Regions from separate parts of the Nocardia sp. CA-107356 genome, predicted to be linked through region 2. Evidence: riboswitches for the same ligand, from Rfam matches in the RefSeq annotation. Region 2 holds a riboswitch; the other holds the start of a gene.
The links. A riboswitch is a leader RNA that binds a small molecule or an ion and turns the genes downstream of it on or off. The one in region 2 is predicted to bind glycine.

Region 1: it holds a riboswitch for glycine, as region 2 does, so the genes downstream of both, glyA (serine hydroxymethyltransferase) here and gcvP (aminomethyl-transferring glycine dehydrogenase) in region 2, are expected to answer to the same signal.

The regions. Positions count from the first base shown of each region.
Region 1 is NZ_CP191992.1:8,676,426-8,683,894, forward strand. It holds gene ACQP1G_RS39155 (L-serine ammonia-lyase) at 1-415, opposite strand, end outside; gene glyA (serine hydroxymethyltransferase) at 412-1,701, opposite strand; glycine riboswitch at 1,737-1,831, opposite strand; glycine riboswitch at 1,832-1,923, opposite strand; gene ACQP1G_RS39165 (IclR family transcriptional regulator) at 2,080-2,865, opposite strand; gene ACQP1G_RS39170 (putative nucleotidyltransferase substrate binding domain-containing protein) at 2,879-4,723, opposite strand; gene ACQP1G_RS39175 (GMC family oxidoreductase) at 4,785-6,341, opposite strand; gene ACQP1G_RS39180 (APC family permease) at 6,334-7,469, opposite strand, start outside.
Region 2 is NZ_CP191992.1:4,128,026-4,135,494, reverse strand. It holds gene gcvP (aminomethyl-transferring glycine dehydrogenase) at 1-2,030, opposite strand, end outside; glycine riboswitch at 2,204-2,304, opposite strand; gene ACQP1G_RS18480 (MerR family transcriptional regulator) at 2,438-3,001, opposite strand; gene ACQP1G_RS18475 (bifunctional nuclease family protein) at 3,449-3,922, opposite strand; gene ftsR (transcriptional regulator FtsR) at 4,083-4,919, opposite strand; gene odhI (oxoglutarate dehydrogenase inhibitor Odhl) at 4,994-5,479, opposite strand; gene gcvH (glycine cleavage system protein GcvH) at 5,650-6,048, opposite strand; gene ACQP1G_RS18455 (CDP-alcohol phosphatidyltransferase family protein) at 6,088-6,747, opposite strand; gene ACQP1G_RS18450 (GMC oxidoreductase) at 6,924-7,469, shown strand, end outside.

The sequences.
Region 1 (7,469 bases), 4.5 Mb from region 2:
CACATCCGACATCGTCGAGAGCTCGAAACAGCATGCCATTGCTATGGAAGGCGAGTTTGGTGCGCCCGAGGAGTTCGATGTCCTCCTCGACGACGAAGCCGATCGGGTGCACGCCGCCCAGGTGCAGCATTCCGGTGGTGCGCACCTCGGATGCGGTGCGCGCCACCACCTTCGGCTCGACCTCCTCGGGTCGTTCCCCCGACAATCCGGCGACGACCGCCTCGATACTGCCGTGCCCGCGCCCGGTCGCGCCGAGCGATCCATACAGCTGCACTCCCACGGCAGCGGTATTGTGCAGCACCCCATCGGATTTCAGCCGGTCGACGAACCGGGCCGCCGCCCGCATCGGCCCCACTGTATGCGAACTCGACGGCCCGATGCCGACCCGGAACAGTTCGAAGATGCTGACCGTCATGCTGTACCGCGCAGACCCGGGTACAGCGGGAACCGACGCACCAGCGCATCGACGCGCTCGGTCGACTCGGCGACGGACTGCCCCCGCAGCAGCGCGACCGCGATGATATCGGCGACCTCGGTGAACGCTTCGATATCGAACCCGCGGGTGGCCAGCGCTGGTGTGCCGATCCGTAGTCCCGAGCTGACCATCGGCGGGCGCGGATCGAAGGGAACGGCATTGCGGTTCACGGTGATTCCGATGTCGTGCAGCAGATCCTCGCCCTGCTGCCCGTCGAGTTCGGAATCGCGCAGATCGACGAGCGCCAGGTGCACATCGGTACCGCCGCTGACGACATTGATGCCTGCCGCCTGGCAGTCCGCGGCGAGCAACCGTTCGGCGAGCAGGCGCGCACCGGCGAGGGTGCGCTGTTGACGTTCCCGAAACGCCGGTTCGCTCGCCATTTTGAACGCGACGGCCTTGGCCGCGATCACATGCTCGAGCGGTCCGCCCTGCTGTCCGGGGAAGACCGCCGAACCCAGCTTCTTGGCCAATTCCTCGACCGCGAGAATGAATCCACCACGCGGTCCGCCGAGCGTCTTGTGGGTGGTCGAGGTGACGATATGCGCGTGCGGCACCGGCGAGGGATGCAGTCCGGCCGCGACCAGACCGGCGAAGTGCGCCATATCCACCATCAGATACGCGCCGACTTCGTCTGCGATGCGGCGGAATTCGGCGAAATCGAGGTGGCGCGGGTAGGCGGACCACCCCGCCACGATCAGCTTCGGCCGGTGCTCGTGGGCGAGCCTGCGTACCTCGTCCATATCGATGAGATGGTCCTCGGCCCGAACATGATAGGCCGCGACGTCATAGAGCCGCCCGGAGAAGTTGATCTTCATCCCGTGTGTGAGATGACCGCCGTGATCCAGCGCCAGCCCGAGGATGCCGTCACCGGGCCGCAGCACCGCGTGCATCGCCGCCGCATTCGCCTGCGCCCCCGAATGCGGTTGCACATTCACGTATTCGGCGCCGAAGAGCCCGCGCAGTCGCTCGATCGCCAGCGACTCGATCTGGTCGATATGCTCGCACCCGCCGTAGTAGCGACGCCCCGGATACCCTTCGGCGTACTTATTGGTCAGCACCGAGCCCTGTGCCTGCATCACCGCCAGCGGCGCGTAGTTCTCCGACGCGATCATCTCCAGTCCGCGCTGCTGACGGTCGACCTCCCGGTCCACCAATTCGGCTACGAGCGGATCGAATTCGCGCAGTGCGGCATCGAGTTCGATTCGGACAGCGGAGTCGGCCATGAGGAGCCTTTCGTCGACGCATGCGCGTAGGTGGCTCCTCCCGCTCTGTCCAATGGCCTGAGAGATTCACGCACCCGGTCGGTGCGTTTGCCCCGTCGGCGAGTGCGCGTGCACTGCTTTCCAGAGTTGCCTGAGCGCAGCGGTACTGGGCCTGAGAGATTCCCGGGAGGTGTTGCTCCTTCGGCTTCCACACACTGCGTGGAGATCTCCCGCTGCACGTCGAACGGCGGATATTCAGTTTCGCGAGAAGCAACAAGTTGCGTAAACCGCAACACGAAGCTCTATACGCAACTCAGTATTGGGCCATCCCCACCCGGTGTCAACACGAGGAGGGCAACCGAGATCGGATAGCTTTCGATCCCACCCGGCGTGGGGCGGTCAGCCCAGGTAACCGAGGCGGCGGCTGATATCGGCGGCGCTGGTGATGGTCAGTTGGGCGACGTCGGCGAAGCGGTCCGGACTCAGGCGGTAGGCGGGGCCCGAAACGCTCAGTGCAGCTACCACGGCACCGGTGCTGTCGTAGACCGGCGCGGCGACGGCGTTCAGGCCGATCTCCAGTTCCTCGCGTACATCGGCCCAACCGTTCTCACGCACGGCGACGAGTTGCACGGCGAGGTCGGCGACCTTGGTCAGCGTATTGCCGGTGAATGCCTCGAGTTTGGCGCCGACGCGCTTGCGCATCTCCCCCGGCTCCAGATCCGCGAGCAGTACCTTGCCGCTGGAGGTGGCGTGCGCCGGACAACTCTGACCGACCCAGGACCGCAACGCGATCGAACCCGGCCCGTGCGCCTCGGCGATATTGATGATCCGATTACCGTCCAGCACAGCGAGATTGGTCGTCTCACCCGCCTCGATCGCCAGCGCATTGCAGGCGCTCTGACTCTGCCCGACGAGATCGACCTGGGCACTGGTGGATCCGGCGAGCCGAACGATCGAGAAGCCGAGCCGGTACTTGCCGCGCTCGGACAGTTGCTCGACGTATCCCCGCGATTCCAGCACGGCGATCAACCGTGAAACGGTAGATTTGTGGACACCGAGTTCGGCGGCGATCTCCGTGACGCCCGCCTGCCCGAGCTTGGCGATGATCTCCATGACCAGCAGCGCTCGGTCGACGGACTGCACCGCAGCCGTCCGCCCGTTGTCCTCGACACCTTGTTTCGCCATGACAATCGCCATTCTAGGTGGTTGTGGCTCCCATGCTGCCGACCCGTCGCTGCACCGCCGCGATTTCGCGCAGGGCGTCGTTGAGCAGGCTCCGATTCAACGGCGAGAGTTCCGACATCATGACAATATCGCCGGGACTGTGCCCCGCCGACAGCTGCTCGACCTGATGCACCATCCGCAGGCGCTGCAACATGACGAAGACCTCGGTCAGCATGGTGACATCCCGATCGGTGAGCGCACCCGCACTCGCCGCCGCCGCCAATCGCACCGGGGTGGACGCCGAGGTCACGCCCGCCGCCAGCCCACCCCAGCGCGCCAGGTTGACGATCGGCGCCAGCGCATGGTTCTTCAGGTCGAAGGTGCCGCCGCGCCGGGACAGCACATCGCGCAGCGACCGAGTCCGCACCCGGCCCGATAGCGCGTCCAGCAGTTGCAGCCGCAGCGCATTCGGGTGTTCGGCCCGCATCCGCCCGAACGCCGCTGGCACGGTATGCAGCGCGGCATCGCCCCACACCACCCGCCCGTCGATGAGCAGCGACGACAGGATCAGCCCCCGATCCTGCAGCGGATCGTCGAGCCAGCCTTCGGCCGCCCGCGCCCATTCGGTGCGCGACCGGGCGAACTTCGGTTTCGCGGCGATCGCCCCATTGCTGTCCGCGGGCAGCCCGCAGGCATCGAGAATCGCGTGCACGCGTGCCGCGACTGCACGCAATTGCCCACTCGCCGAAGTCAATTCGTCGGACCACGAGAGCGCACTGTCGACATCCGATGACGGCATGGCCTCCCGGCGCGCGACGCTGCCGAGGATCAGCCAGGCGAATCCGTCACCGGGTGCGTCCGCGAACTCGGCCGATGCCAGCTCGAGCGCCTTGCGGACCACCGAGTCGATGACGACCGAGAGGATCCCGCTGGTCGCCGACGCCTTGGTGCCATTGCGGAACAGGTCGACGACCGTCGCTGTGATCTCGCGCGCGGCCCGCTGCAACTGGACCGCATCCGTGGCGGCCCCGATCGAGCGACGCAACACGAAACTCTGGCGCGCCGATGCCGCGAGCAGGTCCGCGTCCTCGAGCACGCCGAGCACCTCGCCCCGTCGCGAGAGCACCGGCATATGCCGCAGCCCGCATTCGAGCATCTCCATGAGCACGGTCTCGGCGGTCAGATCCGCGGTGACCCGGCGGGCCGGTGCGCTCATCACCCGGGAGATCGGCACGTCGACCGGAAGTCCGGCGGCCACTACCCTCGTGCGCAGATCGCGATCGGTGAAGATGCCGAGTTCGCCGTCCGGCAACCGGATCAGCACGGCGGAGACGCGCGCCTGGGTCATCCGGACGACGGCTTCCCGCACTCCGGTGTCCGGTGTCACGAAAACCGCTGTGCCGGACATGAGTTCACCGACCGGGCGGTTACCCAGCACGGATGCCACCGGGGTCCGATTGCCCGATACCGTTTTCCACGCCGACGAGGCCAGGAAGGCAAGTCCATCCGGTTGGGCGAACCGCTCCCGGACCAGCACACCGGGCAGTCGGATCAGCACACTGGGTTCGGTTGCCCGCGCGACGAATTCGGCACTGCCTCCGGTCAGCAGCGGCACATAACCGAAGATGCCGCCGGGCTCGACGGTATCGATGGTCGCGCCACCGTCGTCGCCCCCGCCAGCGTCCGCCGCCGCGACGATCGAGCCCGAGCGCCGCTGACTCGTGGGGTCGGCTCCGGTGCCCTGTAGCGTGACGGCACCCGTCCACAGCATCCAGATGTCATCGGGCACCTGCGTCGAGTAGTCGGCGATCACCTCGCCGACGGCGAACTCGTGCAACGACGAAGCCGCCGCGAGCTTGTCCAGCTCGGGCGGCGTCATCGATTGGAACGGCGCGTGGTCACCCAGAAACGCCGCTAGCTCGCCTTCCGGCACCCCTGACTCAGGTTTCCCTGATCAGGTCCGCGCACTTCTCTGCCATGGCCATGACAGTAATGTTGGGATTCACGGCGGGCAATTTCGGCATCGCCGAAGCGTCGACTACCCGCAATCGGGAGACGCCCTTGACCCGGAGCTCCGGATCGAGCACCGCCATCGGATCGTCGGACGCACCCATCCGCGCGGTTGCCGCCGGGTGGTAGACGGTGTTGTGGGTGGCGCGAATGTAGTCCAGCAGCTCATCGTCGGTGACCGCCTCCGGACCCGGCGCGAGTTCCCTCGCGATCCACTCCCGCAACGGTGGCTGCGCGGCGATCTCGCGTGCCAACCGGACGCCGGCGAGCATGGTGCGTTCGTCGTGGCCGTCCGGATCGGTGAAGTACCGCGGGTCGACCTTCGGCCGGTCGCGGAAGTCGCGGGTGCGCAATCGGACCGTGCCGCGCGAACGCCCCTGGGTGACATTGGGTGTCAGACAGAAGCCGTTATCGGTGGTCGGGTAGCCGCGCCGCAGCGTGTTCATATCGAACGGCACGCTGCCGTAATGCATCATGATGTCGGGCACGCGAAGCGATTCGTCGGAGGTGGCGAATACCCCGATCTCCCACCACTGGGTGGACGTGCCGATCATAGGTTGCGCGGCTTCCCAGAACACCAGACCTTCGACGTGGTCGTCCAGATTCGAGCCGACACCCGGCGCGTCGACCCGCACCGGCACCCCGATTTCCCGCAGGTGGTCGGCGGGCCCGATTCCGGACAGCAGCAATAGCTTCGGCGTATCGATCGCTCCGGCGGTCACGATGACCTCGCGCCGTGCGGAGACGGTGTCGTAGCCGGTGAGATCGGGCCGCTGATAGCGCACACCCGTTGCGTTGCGCGCCTCGTCGAACAGGATCTCACTGACCCAACATCCCGTGTGCACCACAAGATTGGGACGCGAACCGAGGATCGGATGCAGATAGGCGTGCGACGACGACATCCGCGTCCCGTCCTCGCTCGCATTGATCTGGAACCATCCGGCCCCGTTGCGCACCGTTGTGCCACGGTTGAATTCGACGGTCGGCAGTCCGGCCAGTGCCGCGGCCTCGAGCACCGCGACACCGCACGGATCGTTCGGCGGGATATCCCGCAGCCGCACCGGTCCGCTGCGACCGTGCTGCTCCCCTGGCGCGTGATTGTTCTCCAACCGCGCCACATAGGGCAGCACCTCCGCCGCACCCCAGCCCTTGGCGCCCATCGCCGCCCACTCGTCCAGCCCCTCGGCGGGCGGCCAGAACGCGATACACGAATTGTGCGAGGAACACCCACCGAGCACCTTCGCCCTGGCATGGCGCAGATAGCTGTTGCCGCGTTCCTGCGGCTCGACCGGATAGTCCCAGTCGTAGCCGGAGTCGAGCAGGTGCATCCACTGCGCTAGTTCGAGGATATTGCGATCGCCGACGTCGGAGGGCCCCGCCTCCACCAAACATACTGTCACATTCGGGTTTTCGCTGAGCCGCGCGGCGAGTACGCATCCGGCCGTCCCGCCGCCCGCGATCACGTAGTCGAAGACCGTGTCAGACATCGGAAGGTACCTCTGCCGCATGCGAGGCCAATGTCCCGATTCTGTTGCGGCCCCTGACCAGGTACCACAGCAGCCCGGCCCCGAGGATCGCGCCGATGTAGACGAATGCGCCCCAGGTGTTGTACCAAGGGTCGCCGTAGACGGCCTCGCGCGGCCAGGCCAGGTTCAATGCCATCGCGATACCCCACACCACGGCAACGATATTCACGACGATCCCCCACCGACCCATCGAGAAGTAGCCACCGGCCTGCAGATCCTTCGGCGGCCACTGCCCCTGGAACCGCTTCTTCAGCATCGGACCGGTCACCATGAGGTAGGCCAGGTAGATCATGATGATCGCGATCGAGGTCAGCACGGTGAAGATCTTCGGCTGACCGACATTGATCACCAGGATGAGCGCCGAGAGCACACCGATCAGCACCGCCGGAATCACCGGGGTCTGGGTCTTCGGATGCACCCGGGCGAGCTTGTCGCCGAACGGCAGCGCGTTATCGCGGGCCATGGCGAAGGCCAGCCGGATGGCGGCGGTGTGCACCGCCAGCGAACAGACCGTCACCGCGATCACGATGCAACACAGGAAGATCGTGCCGAGCGGACCCCACATCACCTGTTCGACAATGTATTGCAGACCACCGCTGGAGCTGCCGATCTGCGGATCGTCGAGATCGGGCGCCGCCATTACCGCGAAAACCAGGATGGCCCCGCCGATGACGAACGACGCGAGTACGGCACGCAGGATCGCCTTGGGCGCGGTGCGCCGCGGCTCCACCGTTTCCTCACCCAGTGAGCTCGCCGTATCGAAGCCGTACATCACATAGCCGGAGGCGAGGGTGGCCACCAGGAACGCGCTGAGGTAACCACCGGACTCGGCCGCACCATAGCCGTGGGTCGAGAAGAACACCTGCGGACCGCGAGTCCAGTTGGCCGCCAGGATGATCGCGATCAGTACCGCGGCGATCAGTTCGATGAACACGCCGGCGCTGTTGATCATCGCCATCAGACGCACACCGAAAGCGTTGACGACCGTGGTGAATACGATCATCACGGTGCCGAGCACGACCGCATTGGTCGCGTAGTCGTATTGACCTGTCCCGTCACCGATGAACTGGAATCCGCTCCACAGCCGCG
Region 2 (7,469 bases):
CGACCGGGACGGGCGAGGCCGACGAGCGCGTTCAGGTTCGCACCGTCGACGTACACCTGGCCACCGGCGTCGTGCACCAGCGCGCACAGTTCGGCGACCTCGTGCTCGTATACGCCGTGCGTCGACGGGTAGGTGATCATGATGCAGGCCAGCCGCTCCGCGTGATCGGCGATCTTGGCGCGCAGATCGTCCAGATCCACGTCACCGTTCGCGCGGCACTTCACGACCTCCACCCGCATACCGGCCATGGTCGCCGAGGCGGCGTTGGTGCCGTGCGCGCTGGAGGGAATGAGGCAGGTATCGCGGTGCGCGTCACCACGATCGAGGTGGTAGCGGCGGATCGCCACCAACCCGGCGTATTCGCCCTGGCTGCCCGCATTCGGCTGCAGGCTCACCGAGTCGTAGCCGGTGATCGCCGACAGCCAGTTCTCCAGATCGGTGATCACCTTCAGCAAGCCTGGCGCATCCTCGACCGGCGCGTACGGATGTACGCGGGCGAAGCCGGGCCAGGTGATGGCCTCCATCTCCGCGGTCGCGTTGAGCTTCATGGTGCAGGAGCCCAGCGGAATCATGCTGCGGTCGAGGGCGATGTCCTTATCGGACAACCGCCGCAGGTAGCGCAGCATCGCGGTTTCGGTGTGGTAGCTGGTGAATGCCGGATGGGTCAGGAATTCCGACGTGCGGGTCTCGATGGAGAACGCCGTCGCAGGCGCGCTCAGCTCAGAAGACAGTGCGGTGCCGAAGGATTCGAGCACGGCGGCGACATGCGTCTCGGTCGTCGCCTCGTCACAGGCGACACCGACGTGATCCGCGTCGACTAACCGCAGATTGATACCGCTCGACTTCGCCTTCGCCACAACGGCTTCCGCACCGCCGGGCACCCGCACCAGCAGCGTATCGAAGTAATTGTCGTGCACGACCGCACCATCGAGTCCGGCCGCGATGGCCGCCGTCCGCCGGTGCACGCGCCGGGCGATCTCACGCAGCCCGTCGGGTCCGTGGTAGCTCGCGTACATCGCGGCCACAATCGCCAAGAGCACCTGTGCCGTACAGATATTGGAGGTCGCCTTTTCGCGGCGAATATGTTGCTCGCGGGTCTGCAATGCGAGTCGGTACGCCTTGGTGCCATCGGCGTCCACGGAGACGCCGACGAGTCGCCCGGGCAACTGACGCGCATGCCCGGCATGCACCGACAGATATCCGGCGTGCGGACCACCGAAGCCCATCGGCACACCGAAACGCTGTGTGGTGCCGAAGCATACGTCCGCACCCTGCTCACCCGGCGGCGTGATCAGCGTCAGCGCAAGCAGATCCGCGCCGACCGCGACCAACGCGCCCCGCTCGTGCGCCGCCTCGATCATCGGCCGCCAGTCGACGATCCGGCCCGACGCACCCGGAACCTGGACCAGCACACCGAAGTACTCACCATCGGGCAGTTCGCCGCTGGACAGGTCCGCCTCGACGATCTCGATTCCCAGCGGCTCGGCCCGAGTGTGGAGCACGGTCTTGGTCTGTGGGAACAGATCGTCGGAGATCAGCAGCCGCGCGGACTTGGACTTGCCCGCCCGACGCAGCAGCGTCATCGCCTCGGCAGCGGCGGTGGCCTCGTCCAGCATGGATGCGTTGGCCACCTCCATCCCCGTCAGATCCGACACCATCGTCTGGAAGTTGAGCAGTGCCTCGAGTCGCCCCTGGCTGATCTCGGGCTGGTAGGGCGTATAGGCGGTGTACCAGGCCGGATTCTCCAGCAGGCTGCGCACCAGCACCGGCGGGGTCAACGTGTCGTAGTAACCGAGCCCGATCATCGAGGTGGCGACGGTATTCGAATGGGCGAGCGCGGCCAGTTCGTCGAGCACCTCGTGCTCGGTCGCGGCGGGCGGCAGCACCTCGAGTCCGGAGCCGTCCAAAATACTCGCGGGCAGTGCCGCGGTGGCGAGCTCGTCCAGCGAGCCGACGCCGACGACGTCCAGAATCCGGGCGAGTTCGTCCCGGTCGGGTCCGATGTGGCGGTCGGCGAATGATCGAGTCACGACAGGCTCCCAAGGTCGGGCGGGGTCGACCAACGACGGTCGACGGATACCGGCCCTCCCCCTCTGTCGTGGAGCCTGAGAGATTCGGATGTCACGACGCAGTTGCCGGGACCCCTTTCCCCATGGGCGGGCAATCTCCGCGTTGTGCGGAATCACCACTTTCCAGAGACGTCGAAGCCCGTACGGTCCCTTTTGCCTGAGAGATTGACGGGGAGGTGCTGCTCCTTCGGCGCCCGAACTCTTGTGAAGCTCGGAACTCTCCCGCACGGCGGCGACGCACCGCTAGTTTATGCCGCGCGCGCAACGAATGACGCCACCGGACCCCGGATGGGTGTGTAGCCCTCATCACTCCGGCACAGATGACGAGTGCCCGCCGCCACAGCGACGGGCACTCGTCGAGTCGATCCCTAGCCGGTCTTCCGATTCATCCGGGCCTTACGACGGAAGGACAGTTCGTCCTCCGGCCGCTCGCTGGCGCTGCCGCTCACGGCACGCTCGGCCGGGAAGTTGGCGATGGCTCCGGTCAGTTCCCGCATGGCGCCGCTGACCGCGATTCCGAAGACGCCCTGCCCACCCTGCAGTAAATCGACTACCTCCTCGGGCGAGGTGCACTCGTACACCGAGGTGCCGTCGGAGAACAGCGTGATGCCCGCTAGATCCTGAACGCCGCGGCTGCGCAGATGGTCGACGGCGATGCGGATGTTCTGCAGCGAGATGCCCGCGTCCAATAGTCGCTTCACGATCTTCAGGACCAGAATGTCCTTGAACGAATACAGCCGCTGACTGCCCGAGCCCGCTGCCCCACGGATGGACGGAACGACTAGTCCAGTGCGCGCCCAGTAGTCGAGCTGCCGGTAGGTGATCCCGGCCACCTGGCATGCGCTGGGGACGCGGTAGCCCACCAAGTCATCGGGCACCGAATCATCCGGGAACAGGCCTGGCTGTACCACATCCTGCGATTGCTCTGCCACTGACCACTCCCTTGCTTCGCCGACGCTAGCCTCATCAATGACCCGGCTCCGTCACGACCAACGACCGGCCATAACGGACGTGGTCCAACTATCGAGATTACTCCCCTTGATTCTCTCGGGAGCGCCATCATCCGACCAAACGCGACGCGCGGTAGAACTCTCGACCTCTACTTCACCCCTAGAAAAAAGTCCGCCACCGCACCCAGTTCCACAGCGACACACGCGGATTGACCACTACCGCGGGCGATCACACGGGCCAAGGGACGAACAGCCGTGTGCCGTGACAGATTCCTGAGGTGCGACGGCGACATGTCGCGAACCCGCCCTGCCCAACCCCGATGGAGACCTGGTTCGACCCATGGCGATCTGCCGCACAGTCGATATGGCGCACCCGCCGATCTGCCCTCCCGGCCGACCCGGAAGGTGCACCGACCAACGGCAGCGGGCTCAGCTGTCGGTGGCCTTGAAGTCATCCGGGGAGACCGACTCGAGGAACTCCTTGAACTTCTCCACTTCGTCCTCGCGCTCGTCCGGCATGACCAGCCCGGCCTCCTCGAGCACCGGTTCCTCGGCATAGATCGGGCAACCCACGCGCAAGGCGATCGCTACCGAATCCGATGGCCGGGCCGAGATCCGCAGGTCGTTCTCGAAGACCAGATCCGCGTAGAAGGTGCCCTCCTGCAGATCGACGATCCGCACTTCCTTGAGGGTGTGCCCGAGGTCGGCGATCAGGATCTTGATCAGATCGTGGGTCAGCGGACGGATCGGGGTCACCCCCTCTTGTTCCAGCACAATCGCGGTCGCCTCGGCCTGCCCGATCCAGATCGGCAAGTACCTGTCCCCCGACGCCTCGCGGAGCAACAGCACGGGCTGGTTCTGTGGCTGCTCGACACGAATGCCGATTACGCGCATCTCACTCATCGCACTGCCTCCCAATGACTCGCCGGCCGCCCGGCATGACCGCTGCAGAGCTCGCCGTACCACGAGTCTAAGCGAACCTCGACGCGCACAGCATTCCGTGTGCACAGCCGAAATCGGCGTGTTGTCCGTCTGGAACGCAAAGCGGAACCCGCTGGAAATCTCAGCCGCCGAGCGACGACCGAACCGACGCCTTCACCAGACAGGTGTGCAGCGTCAGCGACAGTGCCGCGAGTTCGCGCACCGTCTCCTCCGCGCGGGCGCGCGCGCCGGCGTCGCGGCTCTTGGCGATCGGGGCCGCGATCTGCGCCACCAGCGCCGCCTCACGGTCCGCGGCCAGCTTGAAGGCGCGCAAATGCCGTGCCTCCAGGCCGAATTCGGCCATCGCCTTGGCGGTCTTGGCCAGAGTCACCGCGTCCGCATCGAAGAAACCCGCGGCGCCCGGCGTGATCAGATTGGCCCGGATCAGATCGGCGAGGAACTTCTCGTCGATCTCGGCCTGGGCGAGCAGATCCGCGCGGGTGAGCCGGATTTCGTGATCGAATCGCAGCTCGTCGGGCGAGATCTCACCGGGTACGACACCCAGTTTGCGCGGCGCCGCGGTGCGGGCCGCGCTGTGCGCCGCAGGTGTTGCGGTGGGCACGGAGTCCGGCGAGGTATGCCCGGACTCCGGCGCACCGTTGCGGCCGGAGTGCGCCCGGGCGCGGGCTTCCCGCACACCGAGCGTCGCCGCACCGCTGTCGATCGCTTCGAGCTGTTCCTTGATCACCTTCAAGGGCAGGTACTGATCGCGCTGTGCGGTCAGGACGAACCTGAGCCGTTCACAGTCCGCGATCGAGAACCTGCGATAACCCGACGGTGTGCGCTCGGGTCTGATCAGCCCCTCGGCCTCGAGGAAGCGGATCTTCGAAATGGTGATGTCCGGAAAGTCCGGCCGCAGCAGGTCCAGCACGGAGCCGATCGACATGCCTCCGCGAGCCCACTGCGCCGCGCCCGTCATAGCACCGAGTCTTTCATGACACAGCGTTCTTTCCTGTCAACACCGCCGACACGTGCAAATCCGTGCCGCAGGCGTCACAGGCTGCCCGCACCCGCCGATGGCTCGTTCACCTGTGCCCGCGGTCCGGTGAGGAACACGAGGCGGAACTTGCCGATCTGTACCTCGTCACCGTTCTGCAACTCCGAGGAGTCCACCGGCTCCCGGTTGACGTAGGTGCCGTTGAGGCTGCCCACATCGACCACCTGGAAGGAATCGTCGTCCTGCCGGAACTCGGCGTGCCGACGGCTGACGGTGACGTCGTCGAGAAAGATGTCACTGTCGGGATGGCGGCCCGCCGACGTGGTCGGCTGATCGAGCAGGAACCGCGAGCCCGCGTTCGGGCCACGCTTGACGACCAAGAGGGCTGCACCAACAGGCAGACCCTCGACCCCTTGGACCGGCTGTTCGCCGGTCGCCTCAGCGGAGCGCGACGCGTCGACCTCGTTCAGGAAATCCGCGCGGAAGACCGACGTCGTCTCGGCCGCGGTCTCCCCGTAACCCGGGTCTTTGTTCTCGCTCACCGTTTCTCTCCTCCTCGAACCTGATTATCCATGCAAGCAGGTGCTGCCTTCACCGCCACGACCTGGGGATCCTGGCGCTAGAACACCGGCTGCCAAGCACCGGCACATCTGTTGGCATTGACCGTACCCTGCCAGGGCGTACCCGTGCAGGTAGAACCGGGAAGGCTTGGTCAGCCCCCGATAACTCCTTGGTAACCCGCAGCATCCAGCAGTTCACCGAGCGCCGCATCCGTGCTGGCCTCATCGCTCAATTCGAGCTCGAAGATCCACCCCGCGCCGTAGGGATCGGTATTCAGCGTTTCCGGCGTCGAGCTCAGATCATCGTTCACCGCAACGACTTTCGCGGCCAGCGGGGCGTAGATATCGGACACGCTCTTGGTCGACTCCACCTCGGCGATACTGTCCGCGGCGGCCACGTCCTTGTCAACGTCGGGCAGTTGCACGAACACAACGTCACCGAGTTGAGACTGGGCGTAGTCGGTGATGCCCACCCGAACCCGGGTCGGGCCGACCCGCTGCACCCATTCGTGCTCTTCGGTGTAGCGCAGATCCTCGGGGGTCTGGGTCACAGGCGTCCTTTCGTCGTCGACTCGACGCAACTCTAATCGCTACTCACTGTGGTGCGGCACAGCCGGTATCGCTCGCGCGACGGCGAAAGCCTTCCAGATGTAGAGCACGCCGGTCCACGCATACACCGCCGTACCCCAGACCAGGAATGCCCCACCGAAGGCACGGCCGAAACCTGCCAGCGCCCAATCCATCTGACCGGCCAGCAGCCACGGCAGCGCGGACATCAGTGCGAAAGTGGCAGCTTTGCCCAGGTAGATGACCTCCGGCGGGTCCAGATCGCGGCGTTTGTACACCGAAAGAGTCAGCGCGAGGATGGCGTCGCGGCCGATCAGGATCACCGCGACCCACCAGGGCAGCAGCCCGCGGATCACGAATGCGGCCAGCGTGGTGATCAGGTACAGCCGATCCACGAACGGGTCGAGCAGCGCACCCAGCCGCGACGACTGGTCGAGCAGCCGGGCCAGCTTGCCGTCCAGGAAGTCGGTCACGCCGCTGGCCACCAACAGCGCGAACGCCCAGCCGTCGGCCCGCACCACCAGCAGCAACCACAGGAACAGCGGAACGCCCGCCAGTCGCAGCACGCTCAGGGCATTCGGGACGGTGAAGATGCGGTCGTCGAAGATACCGCCTACGGCCGGGTCGCCCGTGCCGGAGTCGGCGCGTTCGCCCGGATCCGTTTTCCCCGATTCGGTTGTCACAAGCCCGTGCATACCGCACAGACCCCGGTTCACGCCATCCGGGCACGCCGGTTGCGATCACTTTCGCGCACCGGCACGCTGTGCCTTACACCGCACACCCGTCGGTGACAGAATGAGTGTGAAACCATCTCATACAGTTGGTGACCAACTTGCCGCACGGCTCAGAGAGGGAGACCATGTCCGCATTCGACTACGACGTGGTAGTGATCGGCTCCGGATTCGGCGGCAGTGTGAGCGCGCTGCGCCTCACCGAGAAGGGCTATCGGGTCGGGGTACTCGAGGCGGGCCGCCGCTGGAACGCCGAGGATATTCCGAAGACGAATTGGAATGTGCGCAAATCGATTTGGGCCCCACGCCTCGGTTTGACCGGACCGCAGCGGATCAGCGTCCTCGGCAAGTGCGCGGTCTTCTCCGGCGCCGGCGTCGGCGGTGGTTCGCTCATCTACGGCAATACCCTCTACGAGCCGCTGCCGAACTTCTACACCGATAGGCAGTGGGCCCATATCACCGACTGGAAGGCCGAACTGGCGCCGTACTACGACCAGGCCCAGCGCATGCTGGGGGTGGCGCCCAATCCACGGATGACACCGGCCGACGAGGTGATCAAGGCGATCGCCGAGGATCTCGGTGTCGGCGATACCTTCCACCCCACGAACGTCGGCGTGTTCTTCAACGAGGCCGATCCCGGCACCGAAGTCGAGGATCCGTACTTCGGCGGCGCC